Regions from separate parts of the Pseudoflavonifractor sp. HNCC25GI2 genome, predicted to be linked through region 3. Evidence: riboswitches for the same ligand, from Rfam matches in the RefSeq annotation. Region 3 holds a riboswitch; each other region holds the start of a gene.
What was found. A riboswitch is a leader RNA that binds a small molecule or an ion and turns the genes downstream of it on or off. The one in region 3 is predicted to bind cyclic di-GMP.

Region 1 (3,273 bases), on a different contig from region 3:
CAACTATGCCGCTGCTACTGTGCCTGATGGTAGTGTGGATGACAACTCCCGCTTCTTTGACATGCAGTCCAAGCTGCTGGACGTCAGCGAGCAGCTGTTGAATACGCAGGGCTATGATAACCGGGTGGCCTTTGTTACCTTTGCAACCAATGCTACGGAGTACTTGCATACGCAGAATTTCACTCAGGACTATGACATGGCGGAGAATTTTGTTATGGCGTATCAGCCCTATGGATCTACGAATTACGCCATTGCCCTGGATGCCGCCTATAGCCTGATTGCCAACCGTGAGGATACTTCTCGGGAGGCCGCGGTAATCTTTATCTCCGACGGAAAACCCAACCGAAACTTTGCAGCGAACTCCAGTAACATGGAGAAGATTTTGCCGGAAATTGAAGAATATGCCGATAGAATCAAGAGTATTCAGCAATTTGGCCACGGGACCAAGATCTTTGGTGTTATGCAGTCGGTTCCGGCCAGCGAAGAGGCCGACTGTATCAACGCTATGAAGCGGCTTTGTAGCGACGGTTTGTTCTTCTTGGCCAGCGATACTCAGGAGTTCAGTGATGCCATCAACAATGCAATCGGCGCGTCTTATAACATTTATACCTTGGTGGATACCATTGACCCTGCCTTTACGCTGGATGAGAGCAGCATTACCGTTTCGGCCGGCACCTACCAGGTCGGCGAGGACGCGGATGGAAACACCACGATTACCTGGACCATCACTGGCGTGCCCTACCTGACCCACACCATGAACTACGACCTGATGCTCAATCAGGTGAACGACAGCTACCCCTATGGATCCTTTGATACCAATGAGGGAGACGCTGTTGTGGCGCTGGGTGCTGACAACGTGAATGCAGTCGCTACACCTGTTCTTACCCGGGAGCGTTCTTCTTCCGGTGGCGGCGGCAGCAGCTACGACTATTACAACGTCACGGTCAACTATCTGGATGAGGATGGAAACAGCATTGCCTCCAACCACAGCGAGCGCATCCGTGAGGGCCTGCGCTATGATGTGACCGCTTACGACGCCATTGCCATCGAGGGCTATACCTACGACAGAACTACCGGTGATCCGCTCACCGGCACGATGAACGGCAACAAGGTGATCAACGTCTGGTATGTGGCCGAGGACACGGACATCACTGACCCCGAGGTTCCCGGCGGCGAGACGCCTGAGAATCCTGACGGTGGGGATGGAACCGAGCCTGGCACTGACCCCGGTGTGGACATCGAAGACCCCGATGTGCCCGGAGCAGAGGTGCCTGAGACTGGCGATATCTCTGCCCTGTGGCTGGCGCTGAGCGCCCTGTCCGGTACCGGACTGGCCGGCGTCACTCTGCTGGGCCGCAAGAAGCGGGACGAGGAGTAATTGCTCCGCAGAAGCGGTAAAACCATATCATTAAGACCACACCCCGGCGTTTACCGGGGTGTGGTCTGTTTTTGCGTAAAAAATGCGTAAAATATACAGAAAATGGCAAAAATGCTGAAAAATTTTTAAGAAATTGAACAAGAAAATAAAATTTGTAACCCCTTTTGTAACTCAAAGGTGCTATAATGAAACCCTGAACGCAGGATAGGAATCTTTTGCGTCCAGAGGAGAGAATATGGGCCAAAAAAGGGTGACCCGGAACCGCCTCCGGGAAAAGCCAATATTGGCTTTTTGCTTTGTTTTCAACAAAGCAAGCCTCTCCGAACAAAATGCGGAGGAATTCCGCAGGAATAGATGCAGGGGCAAACCGCTGGAAACGGCGGGACGCAAAGCCAGGGGGCTAAAGCGGAGCGAGCTCATCGGGAGGATGGAGTAAGAGCTGCCGCCAGGCCAGCCCAGCCGCCATGTATTCGATCTTCAGACAAAGGAAAGGAGAACGAAAAATGGCAATGAGAAGAAGACTGCAAAAAGTGTTCGCGTTGCTGCTGGTGGCCAGTATGACCATGAGCATGCTCACGGCGGGAGTGTTCGCAGAAGAGGGCGGTTCTTCGGATGCGGTTAAGCTGTCGTCGGTCACAATTCCTGAGAAGGACAAGAACATCTCTGTGGCTTATGGTACGGAGCTGGGGGATGTTCTGGAGAAGCTTCCCGGGACTCTGACGGGTACGGTTGAGGCGGCGGAGCCTGTCGATCCGCCGGTTGATCCAGTGGATCCCGATCAGTCTGAGGCATCTGAGGTGACTGAGCAGCCTGAGGTTCCCGAGCAGCCTGAGGTTCCCGAGCAGCCTGAGGTTCCCGAGCAGCCTGAGGTTCCTGAGCAGCCTGAGACGCCCGAGCAACCTGAGGTTCCTGAGCAGCCTGAGGTTCCTGAGCAGCCTGAGACGCCCGAGCAGCCTGTGGAGGGCGGTGAAGATGGAGTTCCCACTACTGTCATGCTGGCTGCGGTGCCCGGCGGTGAGTCGGATACTATCGTGCTGGGAGACTCCAATGAGCCCGAAACCGTAGAGGTTCCTGTTACCTGGTCCTGCGATCACTATGATGGCCGGACGGCCGGAGACTACACCTTTATCGCTACGCTGGGCGAGAGGTATTCCTATAGCGGCGATCCCCTTTCCATTACGGTGACGGTGGAAGAAAAACCAAAGGTTGACATTGAAGAGCAGTATATCATTACGCCGGAAACGCCGGATCCGAATACTGTGCTGAAGGCTGCGGCTGAGGCTAATGTTCCGGCGTTACTGAAGAGCGGCACATATGAAAAGGGCTTTAAGGCAGAAAATGTTACCCTTTATGTGGAAGGGAATGCTGTTATCAACGGCGGTATCACCCTGAAAAATGCAACTCTGGAGGGCTACACCGGCAGCGATATCCTGGACATTAAGGAGACTTCTGAAACCACAGTCAATACGGCAACGCTGAACTCTTTGACTGTGAATATTACCGGCGCAGCTCACAACTATTTGATTAATTGGGAGGGCGGTAATTTTACCCTGAACGATGCAGTCCTTTCTGCCAGCGGGAATACTAAAGGCTGTGGTCTGTATGCTGGTGGAGGAACTGCTGGCAGCAAGTTTATCGCCACAAACAGCGACGTTACCTTCAGCAACAACGTTCAGGGCAGCGGCGGCGGAGCCGGAATCTGGGCAAATGCAGATGGCAACTCGAACGCTGTATTTGAATTTATCGACAGCAGCCTGACGATGAATAACAATGGCCTGAATGGATTTATGGGCGCACCGGCTTCGTATTTGGGCGGCAACACCCCTACATTCGTTTTTGAGAATACCAATGTGACTGTGACTGGCAACGGAAGTTCCACAGATGACGGCGAAGGC
Region 2 (3,273 bases), on a different contig from region 3:
CCAACTTTGCCGACCTGCTCCAGGGCATGATCCTCTTCGCGGTGCTGGCGGCAGACTTCTTTACCCGCTTTAAACTGGCGCGCAGCGCCCACTCCGGGGAGGTGGCAAAATGAACGATACCAGCGCGGCCAGCATTCTGGTCCTGTTTCTGTTCAACATCATTGTCTATAACATCCCCCTGCTCTACGGCACGGTGGGCGAGATTATCACCGAGAAGGCGGGCAGCCTGAACCTGGGCGTGGAGGGCACCATGGCCGTGGGCGCCATGTTCGGCTACCTGGCCGGAGCCTGGACGGACAACATCCTGGTGGGCCTTGTGGTGTCCTTCCTCACCGCCGCCCTGTGCGGACTGCTGTTCGCCGTCCTCACTGTCTCCCTTCAGGCCAACCAGAACGTCACGGGCCTCACCATCACCACCTTCGGCGTGGGCCTCTACTTCTTCATCGGCAAGGGCGTGGGCCAGAACTGGCCCACCATGCAGCAGGCCCCCGGCCTGTCCGCCGCCTTCGGAGAAATCCACATTCCGGTGCTCTCCGACCTGCCGGTGGTGGGCAAGGTGTTCTTCTCCCACAACCCCCTGGTCTACCTGGGCCTGGCCATCGCGGTGCTGGCCTGGTGGTACCTGTCCTGCACCCGCATGGGCCTGAAGCTGCGGGCCGTGGGCGAGAACCCCGGCGCCGCCGACTCGGTGGGCGTCAACATCCTGCTCTATAAGTACCTGAACCTGATGCTGGGCTCGGGCATTATGGGCCTGGGCGGCTTCTACATGGCCCTCAACATGAGCGGCTCCTTCGAGGGATCCAACTGCTGGGTCAACGGCTACGGCTGGATTGCCATCGCCCTGGTTATCTTCGCCAACTGGAACCCCCTGTACGCCATCCTGGGCACCGTGGTCTTCGGCTTCTTCAACACCCTCCAGGTGTATGCCGGAACCCTGGCCTCGGCCTTCCCCGACGGGCTGGGCTGGCTCAACGCCGTTCCGCCCCACCTCTTCAAGGCCCTGCCCTTTATCATCACCGCCATCGTGCTGGTGGTTTCCTCCATCCGCAGCAAAGAGGGCAGCGGCCAGCCCGCCGCCCTGGGCCTCAACTACTTCCGGGAGGAGCGGTAAGCTCCGCCGGACCGCATCCTTCGCCGTCCCCCGTCCGGGGGACGGCTTTTTTTATACCTTCTGCAGGCGTCGGATCCCTGATGGGAAGTGCGACAAAAAATTTTTAAAAGAATGAAAGAGAAAATTCAAGATGTAACCGCTTTTGTAACCGAGGGGTGCTATAATAAGGCTACAAAACGCAATATGGGCGATCATTTTGCGTGTGTGAGAGGGAAAACCGGAGAAAAGCCAATATTGGCTTTTGCTTTGTTGAAAACAAAGCAAGGGAACTCTCAAAACAGCATGCGGAGGAATTCCGCAGAATAGATGCAGGGGCAAACCGTCTGAAAGGGCGGGACGCAAAGCCAGGGAGCTAAAGCGGAGCCGGGCAGAGGGACGAGCAGGCCGTCCCAATCCCGAGCCGCCAGGCCGGCCCAGCTGCCATGTATTCGATCTTCAGATTTTAGAAAGGAGAACGAAAAATGGCGACAAGAAAACGACTGCAAAAACTGTTTGCGCTGCTGTTGGTGCTCAGCATGACCATGGGTATGCTGAATATCACGGCCTTTGCGGCAGGAGGGGATGGGGAAGATCATTCCCACAACGCAATTATCTGCGAGACCTGCGGGGGCGATCACGAGGTTGAGGTGACTGTGCCCTGCTCCGCCTGCGGCGGGACCGGAAACGTGGACGGCTCCGCTGAGGAAACCTGCGGGAGCTGTAACGGTACGGGTGAGCGCCAAGAGGCTCAGGAGTGTGTGGACTGTATTGATGGTTATACCTCCTGTATCGGTGAGTTTGCGGGTGAGGTGACCACGGCCGCTACTTGCGTAGCTGCTGGTGTTATGACTTATACCTGTGAAACCTGCCAAGCCAGCTACACGGAGGAAATTCCTGTGGATGCTGCCGCCCATCAGTGGGGCGAACCTGTGGCCCTGGAGGGGAAGGTGCCCACCTGTGTCGACGATGGAGAGGGCACCCGCACCTGTGTTCTTTGTGAGGTACAGGAAAATGTAGTGATGCCCGCCACTGGCCAGCACACTTATGGCGATGATCTGAAGTGCACTGTCTGTGGTGCTGTCAAGCCCGGCGAGGAACCGGAGGAAATGACGCAGGAAAGCCTCCAAAAGGCTATTGACGAAGTTGAGACCGGCGGTACCGTTACCTTGACGGGCAATGTGACCCTGACCAGCACCATCAACATCAGTAAGAGCTTGGTGCTGGACCTGAATGGCTTTAGCCTGGAGGGTAGTGTTGAACGTTTGCTGATCATCAATAGCCAGGACGGCGCTTCGATGGACGTGACTGTTAAAGGGGGCACCTTGGACGGAAGCAAAGGCACCGATCTGGTCGATCATAATACCTACGGCGGTGCTATTTACTGCACTGCCGGCAAGAGCAGCATTCTAAGGCTCATTGATTGTGTCTTTGTAAATAATGCTGCGGGTATCGGCAGTGCTCTGTGGACGAATGGCTCTCTCTATATGGAGGGGTGCATCCTTAAAAATAATATAGGCGTCTCTACTGGCACCAACTACGGATCTGCTGTGGCAGTAAAGGGTCCCACCACCACTGAGGGTGCCGATGCGCCCAAAATCCCCTTTGTCACCATTACTGGTTGTACCTTTGAGGCCAACGGTTGGGATACCGCCAGTACGCTGGGAGGCGCTGTGTACCTGTTGGGGGTGGATACCGCCGTGGTGAGTGATAGTTCCTTTACTGCCAACCAGGGTGGTACCGGCGGTGCTGTATATTGCAGCAATAGTAATTCTTTCTCCGTTACCGACTCGGAGTTTAACGGCAATACCAGCGTCGCTGGTACCGGCGGCGGTGCAGTATATGTGGATAATACCAAGAATCTGAACTTTGACGGCTGCACCTTTACCGATAACACTGCTATCTCTATGGGCGGTGCCATTTGTTCTGGCCTCCAGAACAACTTGACTGTCTCTGACTGCACCTTTACCGGAAATAACACTAACAGCAACGGCGGCGCGATTTCTCACCAAAGCGGCCCGGCTGCCATCTCCGACAGTATCTTCTCTGGCAATACCGCCGGCATTATGGGCGGCGCGATCCTGGTGGCTGATACCTTTGCTAAGAGTACTACCTTGATGCTTGAGAGATGCACCATCGAGGACAGTGTTGGCGGCTATGGTGGCGCGCTGGCTATTCAAGGTATC
Region 3 (3,273 bases):
ACATACCAGACCAGTTCATAGTCCTCGGCATCCTGTTCGGAAATGCCAAAATACTGATACATAGCCTTCAAAGCTTTGTTTTCGTTATTCAGCGCAAACCAGGTTTTCTCCAAGCCGAGGGCAGTGCCATTGGGATTGGTGTACTCATCACCGACGGTCAGTCGTCCATCCTCACCGCGGAGGAGGTTCCAAGCCTCATCGCCCATAGTTCCGGGTATGCCGTCATAGACATTATAGGTGCCGAACTCCGCATTGGGGAAGTAGTTTTTTGCGCCCTGGTCCGCACCGTCGGCGGGCGCACCTCTGGTCGGATCCAGCACATAGAACTTAACAGGAACCGTAGTGTCTGTGGGCTCCAACTGCTGTGCCTGAACCTGAACGGTGTAATATTCAGTCAACCAACCCCAGAACCAATCGTAGTAGTTGTGCTTCACAGTAGCAGTGCCGCTGCTAATAGCCTTCAGCTGCACGGTACGGCGCTCAGAATTCCCAGAAATTTGAATCACGTTTTTCCCGTTGATCACGGTCCAGCGGTGCTCATTAAAGTCGCCGCTGTGACCCTGAATGGAGAAACTTTGTCCGTCTGTAATAGTCAGATGTCCAATTTGGTGACCATTCTGGCTGACCGTTATAACATAGATGGAGAAACTTTCGGCGGAGAAGGTGGCTACATCGCTGTCGGCAGTGATGGTCTCCACAAACTCGGGCTCAGCATCGGCGTCCTCCATGTGGTAGATCTCCACTTCCTCCACCGCTTCAAGCACAGGGCTCTGGATGTCCACGGTGACCGACTGTCCATGCTCCTCGGGCTGCCACACATTGCCCTCGCCGTCATAGATGGTGATATCATAGGCGATTAGGACATTCAGATCGTCCAGAGTCAGCTTTACCGGCTCGGCGGTGACCTTCGCGCCCTCAGGCAGCAGGCCGGACACAGTGATGACTGCGCCGTCCTCGGCCTCAGCCTGAATGCTGTCCTCAGTGAACTCCTCGCTCTCGATGGGCTCCTCGTCCTTGACGGGCTCCTCGTCCTTGACGGGCTCCTCGTCCTTGACGGGCTCCTCGTCCTTGACGGGCTCCTCGTCCTTGACGGGCTCCTCGGCCTTGACAGGCTCCTCGTCCTTGACAGGCTCCTCGTCCTTGACAGGCTCTTCGTCCTTAACAGGCTCTTCGTCCTTGACAGGTTCGAGGCTCTCGTCCCCAACAGGGATATTGAGCTCTATAATCTCGTCCTTCTGAGAGCCCATTTCACTGGCCAGCGCGCTGACGGGCAGCAGGCTGAACAGCAGGACTGCTGCCATAAATAGAGACAGCGACTTCTTCATTTTTCTAACCATTCTTTCGTTCTCCTTTCAACATTATGTATTCGGAAGATCGAAATCCTGGCGGCCGGGCTGGCATGGCGTTTCCGCTTTAGCCCCCTGGCTTTGCGTCCCGGCGTTTCCGCCGGTTTGCCTTGTTTCAGTGATTTCTTCGGTGCGCGCTCCGCACCGTACAGGGAAGTGCTGTGCCTAGCCCAGGCTAGGCGGAAGAAACGGACGTCCGTTTCTTCGAGGGTTGCTCGGTTCCGGTGATTGCGCTGTCCATCAGCAGGATTAACTCCAGCGCGCTGCGGAAGCTCTGTTCCAGATCTCCCTCCAGCCAGGCAACGGAGCCTTGCCAACTGGCATTCTGGCGGAAGAGGATCCGCACCGCGAAGGTGGCCAGCCTGCCCTCCTGAACTTCGGGGGAGGGAGGGCCTCCGGTTTTCTGCTCCGGCGGCGAAGCAAACGCACGGACCGCAGTAAAGGACTGAGGAAGCTGCATGTGATCCAGCGTGTCCTCCATAGACTTTAAAAATTGGGTCAGGCTGGAAAAACTCGTTCCCTCCGGGAGGTAGGGATTATAAAAGCGTCCTTTGGGTACGGAGTTTTCGTAACTGTCAACGCAGACAATCGTGGTCCTGTACTCATTTCCGCATAACCTGCTCTGCATCCAGAGTTCACCCCCTTTTACCACATCTTACGTAATGCAGTATAGCATACTCCGGTTACAAGACTGGTTACATCCCTGCACTTTTGCTTCAGGATAGAAAAAAATAATGCACAAAAACTAAAGGAGATTTTTGACGAAAAAAGCAAAAAACAGCGTGTCTTCATAAAAGAGCCGGGAGGCCATAAAAATGGCCTCCCGGTTCTTGAGAAAGCGGAATGGATAGCCAGAAACAAAGCCTGGTTCAAGCCCCCAGCCGCCGACGCAGCTGGTCGGGGTTGTCGGAGTAATCCAGCGCCGTTTCCAGAGAAATGTGTCCAGCACGGTACAGGGCCAGAATGGACTGGTCCATGGAAATCATGCCCTCGTTGCTTCCCGCATTCAGGGCGTTGTCGATCTGATGGGTTTTTCCGTCCCGGATGAGGCTGCGGATGGCGGCGTTCATGTGCATGATCTCATAGGCGGGCACCAGACCGCCGTTTTTGTCGGGCAGCAGCTGCTGGGACACCACGGTACGGAGCACCATGGACAGCTGGACCCGCACCTGGGCCTGCTGGGTGCTGGGGAAGGAGTCGATGACGCGGTCGATGGTGTTGGCGGTCCCCTTGGTGTGCAGGGTAGCCATCACCATATGGCCCGTCTCAGCGGCGGTCATGGCGGTGCGGATGGTTTCCGCATCCCGCATTTCGCCCAGAAGGATGACGTCCGGGGCCTGGCGCAGGCAGGCCCGCAAAGCTGATAGGTAGTCCGCAGTATCAATGGCAATCTCTCGCTGGCTGATGATGCTCTTCTGGTCCCGGTGGAGGAACTCGATGGGGTCCTCCAGCGTAATGATGTGGCATTCCCGGGTACGATTGATTCGGTCAATGATGCAGGCCTGGGTGGTGGACTTGCCGCTGCCGGCTGTGCCGGTGACCAGCACCATGCCGTGGGAGACGTCGGCCAGCTTCATAACCTCCTCGGGGATTCGCAGGGTTTGCCAGTCGGGGATGTCAAAGGCCACCACCCGGACCACGGCTGCCAGAGAGCCGCGCTGGAAGTAGGCGTTGACCCGGAACCGGGCAAGGCCAGGCACGGCAAAGGAGAAGTCGTCATCTCCCCGCTGCAGATAGGTTTCCATGGGGCGCTGGGCCATACGGTAAAGGTCGGAGATGAGGCGGCGGGTTTCGGGAGGAAGAAGCTTTTCTTCGGCAATGGAACGGATGCGGCCGTCCAGCTTTTCACTTACCACGCCGCCGGCCACCAGAAACAGATCAGAAGCTCCGTCCTGTACGGCACGGGTCAAATAGTCAATTAGTTCCG

Region 1: linked by a shared signal. The riboswitch ahead of AC3YUO_RS10855 (VWA domain-containing protein) and the one ahead of AC3YUO_RS09130 (Spy0128 family protein) in region 3 are both predicted to bind cyclic di-GMP.
Region 2: linked by a shared signal. The riboswitch ahead of AC3YUO_RS10865 (LPXTG cell wall anchor domain-containing protein) and the one ahead of AC3YUO_RS09130 (Spy0128 family protein) in region 3 are both predicted to bind cyclic di-GMP.

The regions. Positions count from the first base shown of each region.
Region 1 covers NZ_JBYUOW010000009.1:37,801-41,073, reverse strand. The annotation lists gene AC3YUO_RS10860 (leucine-rich repeat protein) at 1-1,378, shown strand, start outside; cyclic di-GMP riboswitch class I at 1,730-1,845, shown strand; gene AC3YUO_RS10855 (VWA domain-containing protein) at 1,882-3,273, shown strand, end outside.
Region 2 covers NZ_JBYUOW010000009.1:44,827-48,099, reverse strand. The annotation lists gene AC3YUO_RS10880 (ABC transporter permease) at 1-113, shown strand, start outside; gene AC3YUO_RS10875 (ABC transporter permease) at 110-1,111, shown strand; gene AC3YUO_RS10870 (hypothetical protein) at 1,223-1,417, shown strand; cyclic di-GMP riboswitch class I at 1,415-1,536, shown strand; gene AC3YUO_RS10865 (LPXTG cell wall anchor domain-containing protein) at 1,573-3,273, shown strand, end outside.
Region 3 covers NZ_JBYUOW010000006.1:6,697-9,969, forward strand. The annotation lists gene AC3YUO_RS09130 (Spy0128 family protein) at 1-1,301, opposite strand, end outside; cyclic di-GMP riboswitch class I at 1,382-1,466, opposite strand; gene AC3YUO_RS09135 (hypothetical protein) at 1,522-1,827, opposite strand; gene AC3YUO_RS09140 (type IV pilus twitching motility protein PilT) at 2,216-3,273, opposite strand, start outside.